Linked DNA regions of Actinomadura luzonensis. The protein of the gene in region 1 interacts with the protein of each later gene in a pairwise test. Links are inferred from orthologs where the notes say so. Each region holds a gene or a part of one and is shown in the gene's direction. Other genes may lie near its edges. The genes, in order: rlmN and ftsZ.

Evidence for each region.
Region 2: the proteins of rlmN (region 1) and ftsZ interact in binary tests that used the Escherichia coli proteins (3 or more experiments, as listed by UniProt). The link is inferred for Actinomadura luzonensis from one-to-one orthologs.

The regions. Positions count from the first base shown.
Region 1 is NZ_JAKRKC020000003.1:656,656-659,960, reverse strand. The notes cover bases 12-3,006. They hold rlmN (dual-specificity RNA methyltransferase RlmN), read left to right. Parts: upstream 12-956; coding sequence 957-2,057; downstream 2,058-3,006. Other genes in these bases: MF672_RS48050 (ABC transporter ATP-binding protein), read right to left, coding at 2,723-3,006; MF672_RS48055 (hypothetical protein), read right to left, coding at 2,058-2,726; MF672_RS48065 (suppressor of fused domain protein), read right to left, coding at 12-839. Also shown: more of MF672_RS48065, read right to left, coding at 1-11; more of MF672_RS48050, read right to left, coding at 3,007-3,305.
Region 2 is NZ_JAKRKC020000002.1:3,074,549-3,077,747, forward strand. The notes cover bases 83-2,971. They hold ftsZ (cell division protein FtsZ), read left to right. Parts: upstream 83-721; coding sequence 722-2,221; downstream 2,222-2,971. Other genes in these bases: MF672_RS44650 (cell division protein FtsQ/DivIB), read left to right, coding at 83-386; MF672_RS44660 (YggS family pyridoxal phosphate-dependent enzyme), read left to right, coding at 2,324-2,971. Also shown: more of MF672_RS44650, read left to right, coding at 1-82; more of MF672_RS44660, read left to right, coding at 2,972-3,016; MF672_RS44665 (cell division protein SepF), read left to right, coding at 3,158-3,199. UniProt on the Escherichia coli protein: Essential cell division protein that forms a contractile ring structure (Z ring) at the future cell division site. The regulation of the ring assembly controls the timing and the location of cell division.

The DNA.
Region 1 (3,305 bases):
TGCCCGTGCCCCAGCCAGGTCACCGAGTGCCACGGATACTGCGCCAGCCACACCAGCAGCAGCGCCGCGTCCCGCGGGTCCTCGCGGGTGGCCACGGCCAGCTCGATCCTGGCGTACGCGCCGGGCTTGTCGATCCACTGCTCGACCGTCGGCATGCGTTGGCAGCTCATCCCCACGGTCGACAGCACCGCGAAGTCCCGCTTGCCGTGCGGCGGGCGCTCGGTGATGCCGACCGTCGGCAGCCGTTCGCCGCTGGCGTCCCAGTACCGCCCGGCCGGCCCCAGCACCCGGTCCAGGTGCCCCATCACGAACTGCTGGAACGACGGCCACGACCCCTCGCTGTGCCGCCACCGCCAGTACGACCTGGCATTGGCGATACGGGGTTCGAGCCCTTCCAGCGCCTCCGACAGCGCCCAGGCGAACGGCGACTCGCCCACCGCGTCGCGGGCGTAGCCGGGCATGCCGCGGCTCATGTCCGCCCAGCCGGGGATGACCGCCAGCAGGTCGTCGTCCTCGTAGATCGCGACGCCGTCGCCCTCCTCGAACCACAGCGCGGTGAGCTGCCCGAGCGGGCGGCGGCCCGCCGGGTCCAGCGTGTACGGGCGCGGCATCAGCGGCGGCAGACCGGAGTTGAGCCGCGCGAGGTCCACCACGGCGGGGGCGGGCCGGTGGTTGGCCAGCCAGACGGCGCCGTGGACGGTGCCGTCGGGCGAGCACAGGTAAGCTACCGAGGCGTCCTCGTCCCGCTCGACGACGAGCGTGCGGCTCCCGTACGGGTTGCCGACGGCGAGAACCACCTCGGCGCCACCCTCGCCGGACGCCGACCGAAAAATCGCCATACGTGAGCACTGTAGATCCGGCGGAGACCAGGATGCGAGCCGTACGCCGACCAGGAATGCCGCCTCCGCCCCCGACGTTGATTACCCTGGTCCCATACCCCGAGCAAAGGCAGTAACGTGTCCCAGCCACCAGGTCAGCTCACCTTCGTCGCGCCGCGACGGGCCAAGCCCGCCCGGCACCTGGCCGACCTGCCGATGCCCGAGCGGCGGGCCGCGGTCACGGAGCTGGGCGAGAAGGCCTTCCGCGCCGACCAGCTCTCGCGCCACTACTTCGAGCGGCTGACGACGGACGTCGCGGCGATGACCGACCTGCCGGCCGCCGCCCGCGAGAAGCTGTCGGCGCTGCTGCCGACCCTGCTGACCCCGGTCAAGGAGCTGACCACCGACGGCGGCACGACGCGCAAGACGCTCTGGCGGCTGTTCGACGGGGCGCTGGTCGAGTCGGTGCTCATGCGCTACCCCGACCGGGTCACGATGTGCGTGTCCTCGCAGGCCGGCTGCGGCATGAACTGCCCGTTCTGCGCCACCGGCCAGGCGGGCCTGACCCGCAACATGTCCACCGCCGAGATCGTCGAGCAGGTCGTGGCGGGCGCGCGGGCGCTGGCGGCCGGCGAGGTGCCGGGCGGCCCGGGGCGGGTCAGCAACGTCGTGTTCATGGGCATGGGCGAGCCGCTGGCCAACTACAAGCAGGTCATCGGCGCGGTCCGGCGGCTGGTCGAGCCGGCCCCGCACGGGCTCGGCATCTCGGCGCGCGGCGTGACCGTCTCGACGGTCGGCCTGGTCCCGGCCATCGGCAAGCTCGCCGACGAGGGGCTGCCGGTGACGCTGGCGCTGTCGCTGCACGCGCCCGACGACGAGCTGCGCGACACGCTGGTGCCGATCAACACCCGGTGGAAGGTGGCCGAGGTGCTGGAGGCCGCGTGGGCGTACGCGGCGCGGACCAAGCGGCGCGTCTCCATCGAGTACGCGCTGATCAAGGACGTCAACGACCAGGAGTGGCGGGCCGACCTGCTCGGCAAGCTGGTCAAGAACAAGCTGGTGCACGTCAACCTCATCCCGCTCAACCCGACGCCCGGCTCCAAGTGGACCGCCTCGCGGCCGGAGGACGAGCGGGCGTTCGTGCGGCGGCTGCAGTTCCACGGCGTGCCGGTGACCGTGCGCGACACGCGCGGCCGGGAGATCGACGGGGCCTGCGGGCAGCTCGCCGCCGCCGAGTGATCAGCTCCTGAGGCGCCGCCAGGCGTACCAGGCCAGCGCGAGCAGGCACCAGAAGAGGGAGATCGCGGCCAGCTCCGGGAAGCGGGCGAGCAGCTCGCCGTCGGTGGCCGCGCGGATCCACACCACCAGCGGCACCGTCAGCCAGTACGCCGGCGAGAGGCTGAGCAGCAGCATCAGCAGGAACCCGAACACCAGCCCCATGATCGACAGGGCCGGGGAGGGCACGACGGCGCGGCTGGTGAGCGCGCCCAGCGCGGTGCCGACGAGCGCCGCGAGGGCGTGCAGCGCCACCCCGGCGGCGAGCACGCCGGACGGCGGCCGCGCGCTCACGCCGAGCAGCAGCGAGGCGGCCAGACCGACGGCGGCGAGCACCGCGCAGGCCGCGAACGCCGCCACGAGGCCCGCCGCGAGCTCCCTGCCCCGGCCGCCCACGCTCACCGCCGACATCTCCCGCTGCTGGTCGGGCTCGGTGTCGAGCAGGCTCCGGGCGGCCCAGGCCAGGATGGGGATGATCAGGATGGCGGTGGTGGCCAGCACGTTGGCCTCCTCGCCGCGCGGGGCCCGGCTGCCGTGCAGGATCGCCAGCATGGCGAGGGTCAGCAGGAGGCTCTGGTAGACCCGGTGCGAGCGCACGTAGGCGGCCACGCGGAAGACGGCGAGGGCGGTCATCGGGTGCTCTCCTCGATCTCGCGGGCCCGGTAGCCCTCCTCGCGCACTCGGGCGAGGAAGCCGGGCAGCTCGTCGCCGGGCAGGGTGACGGCGACGGTCACCAGCTCGTTCCCGGTGGACGGCGGCGCCTGCGGCTCGTACAGGCGGCCGTCGGCGACCGCCAGGTGGCGGAGGCCCGGCAGCGCGCGCAGGCCGCCCTGGTGGTCGCTGACGACGACGATGCCGCCCCGGCCGGCCACCTCCGCGGCGATCTCCGGCAGCGCGGCCCTGGTCTCGGCGTCCAGCCCGGCGAAGGGCTCGTCCATGATGAGCAGCCCCGGGTCGGCCATGAGCGCCTGGGCGAGCCCCACCTTGTGCCCGCTGCCCTTCGACAGCTCGCTCAGCGGCGTCTCCAGCAGGTGCTCCATGAGCAGCCGTTCGGCCCATGGCTCCCACCGCGCCCCGCCGCGCATGCGCGAGACGTGCCGCAGGTAGGCCGCCACGGTGAACGGCTGGGCGGTGGGGAACCGGTCGGGCGCGAACCCGACGACCGCCGGACGTCCGGTGATCGTGCCGCGCGTGGGGCGGGACAGCCCGGCC
Region 2 (3,199 bases), on another replicon or contig:
TGGTCGAGCGGGAGCCGGTCGCGGCCGTCCCGGCCGGCGACAAGGTGGCGATCGTGGACGGCCACGGCGTCGTGATCGAGGTGCGGCCCACGGCGCCGCCCCTGCTGCCGGTGCTCAGGGTCGACAACCTGGCGGCCGGCGACCCGGCCACCGTCGCCGCGCTCCAGGTGATCCAGGCCGTCCCGGACGCGATCGCGCCCAAGGTGCGCCAGGTGCGGGCGGGCACGGCGGAGGGCGTGACGCTGGAGCTGTCCGACGGCCGCACGGTCGTATGGGGCGGTCCCGACCGTCCGCAGGAGAAAGGCCGCATTCTGACCGCGCTCCTCAAACGGGAGAAGGCGAACGTCTACGACGTCAGCTCGCCCGACGTGGTCACCCTGAAGTGATCAAGAGTGTCAGGGTCTGGCAACTCCGCGGCAACGGCATCGCCGAGCCTGTGCGAGGTGGGGGTCGCGGCGTGAGAGCCTAAAGTCGGGGATCGGACCTGGGAGTGCCCCGACCAGGCGCGACTTCGGAGCGAATCGGACAGCCCGCGACACGCCGGACGCGCTTGCGGCGCGGTTAGTTGACCCGCCCGGAGCGCAACTCCTACTGTCCGTATCAATCCTCAGGTTGACATAAATCTAAATCTCAACCTGAGGTTGAGAGTTACCCGAACTGACAAAAAGCGGAGACGATCCGCACCGAAATGGCAAGTCAACGAGCGGAAAGGCCCCTCGTCGTGGCAGCACCGCAGAACTACCTCGCGGTCATCAAGGTCGTCGGCATCGGCGGCGGCGGAGTCAACGCCGTCAACCGGATGATCGAGGAGGGACTCAAGGGCGTCGAGTTCATCGCCATCAACACCGACGCCCAGGCGCTGCTGATGAGTGACGCCGACGTGAAACTCGACGTGGGCCGCGAGCTCACGCGCGGACTCGGCGCGGGCGCCAACCCCGACGTCGGCCGCAAGGCCGCCGAGGACCACCGCGAGGAGATCGAGGAGGTCCTCAAGGGGGCCGACATGGTCTTCGTCACGGCGGGCGAGGGCGGCGGCACCGGCACCGGCGGCGCCCCCGTGGTGGCCAACATCGCCAGGTCGCTGGGGGCGCTCACCATCGGCGTCGTCACCCGGCCGTTCAGCTTCGAGGGACGCCGCAGGGCCATGCAGGCCGAGGCGGGCATCGAGACGCTGCGCGACGAGGTCGACACGCTGATCGTCATCCCCAACGACCGGCTGCTGTCGATCTCCGACCGGCAGGTCAGCGTCCTGGACGCCTTCAAGGCGGCCGACCAGGTGCTGCTGTCCGGTGTGCAGGGCATCACCGACCTCATCACCACGCCCGGCCTGATCAACCTGGACTTCGCCGACGTCAAGTCGGTCATGTCCGGCGCGGGCTCGGCGCTCATGGGCATCGGCCACGCCCGCGGCGACGACCGCTCGGTGGCGGCGGCCGAGATGGCGGTCTCCAGCCCGCTGCTGGAGGCCAGCATCGACGGCGCCCACGGCGTCCTGCTGTCCATCGCGGGCGGCTCCGACCTCGGCCTGTTCGAGATCAACGAGGCCGCCCAGCTCGTCTCGATGGCCGCCGCGCCCGACGCCAACATCATCTTCGGCACGGTCATCGACGACGCCCTCGGCGACGAGGTGCGCGTGACGGTGATCGCGGCCGGCTTCGACGACGTGCCGGGACCGGCCGTCAAGGAGCTGCCGCGGCCCGCCGCGCGCGCCGCCGCCACGCCGCCGCCCGCCGCCCCGGTGTCCTCGCCGGCCCGGCCGAGCGTGTCCTCGCCGAGCGTCAAGTCCGAGCCGCCCGTGCTGCGCTCCGAGGGGCGTCCCGAACAGCGGGCGGACTTCCGTCCCGAGCCGCGCGCCGAGGCCCGTCCCGAGCCGCGCCCGGACTTCCGCGCCGAGCCGCGTCCCGAGCCCCGTCCCGAGCTGCGCGCGGAGCCCCGTCCCGAGGCCCGTCCCGAGCCGCGGGCGGAGTTCAGGCCGGAGCCGCGCCCGGAGCCGAGGCCGGAGCCGGTGCGACCGGTGGAGCCGGTGCAGGCGGTGGCCGAGCCGGTCGACGAGGCGCCCGCCGACGAGCCCTCCGGCCCCGTCTCGATCCCGCGGCCCGCGCCCGAGCCCGCCAACCCGCCCACGCCCATCACCTCCCGCATGTCGGAGCCCGCCAAACGTCCCCGGGTGATCTTCGAGGAGCAGGAAGAGGAGCTCGACGTCCCTGACTTCCTCAAGTAGCGCGGACGCCCCACGCCGCTCCCCGGGACCACGGGAGCGGCGCCGTCATGTGCGCGCGGGCGAACAGGGTGCGCCGACGCCGCTATCGAGAGGAAGACTCACGTGAGAAGGGACGAGATCGCGGCCGGTCTCGCCGAGGTCGAGGCGCGCATCGCGGCGGCCTGCCGCGCGGTGGGCCGCGACCGCGGCGAGGTCACGCTGATCGCCGTCACCAAGACCCGCCCCGCCGAGGACGTCAGGATCCTGTCCGGGCTGGGCGTGCGCGACGTCGGCGAGAACCGCGACCAGGAGGCCGCCCCGAAGGCCGCCGAGCTGGCCGGGCTCCCGCTGACCTGGCACTTCGTCGGCCAGCTCCAGACCAACAAGGTCCGCTCGGTGGTCGGCTACGCGGACGTGGTCCACTCCGTCGACCGGCTCCGGCTGGTGGAGGCGATCAGTCGCGAGGCTGTCCGCCAGGGCCGCGACGTCGGCTGCCTCATCCAGGTCGCCCTCGACGAGGACCCGGCCAGGGGCGGCGCGCTCCCGGCCGACGTGCCGGCGCTCGCCGACGAGGTCGCCCTCGCCGAGGGCGTGTGGCTGGGCGGCGTCATGGCGGTCGCGCCGCTCGGCGAGGAGCCGGCCAAGGCGTTCGAACGGCTGCGCGAGGTCGCCACGCGGGTGCAGGAGCAGCATCCCCGCGCCACGATGGTCTCGGCCGGCATGAGCGGCGACCTGGCCGAGGCGATCGCGTACGGGGCGACACACGTGCGCGTCGGTACGGCGTTGCTCGGTCGTCGCAAGCCCTTCGTCAGGTAATGTCCCCTCAAGTGGGTCTTCAGGCCCATGATCAGGTAGAGGTCGAATTCGGCGGAGGGTCCGAGGGGGTTACGGCTACCGCCTCGGCGCCCGGCGCCGGGCCCGAGCGAGGGCGACCATGAGCAGGAGGACGACGTAGCGATGGCCGGCGCGATGCGCAAGATGGCGGTCTACCTCGGTCTC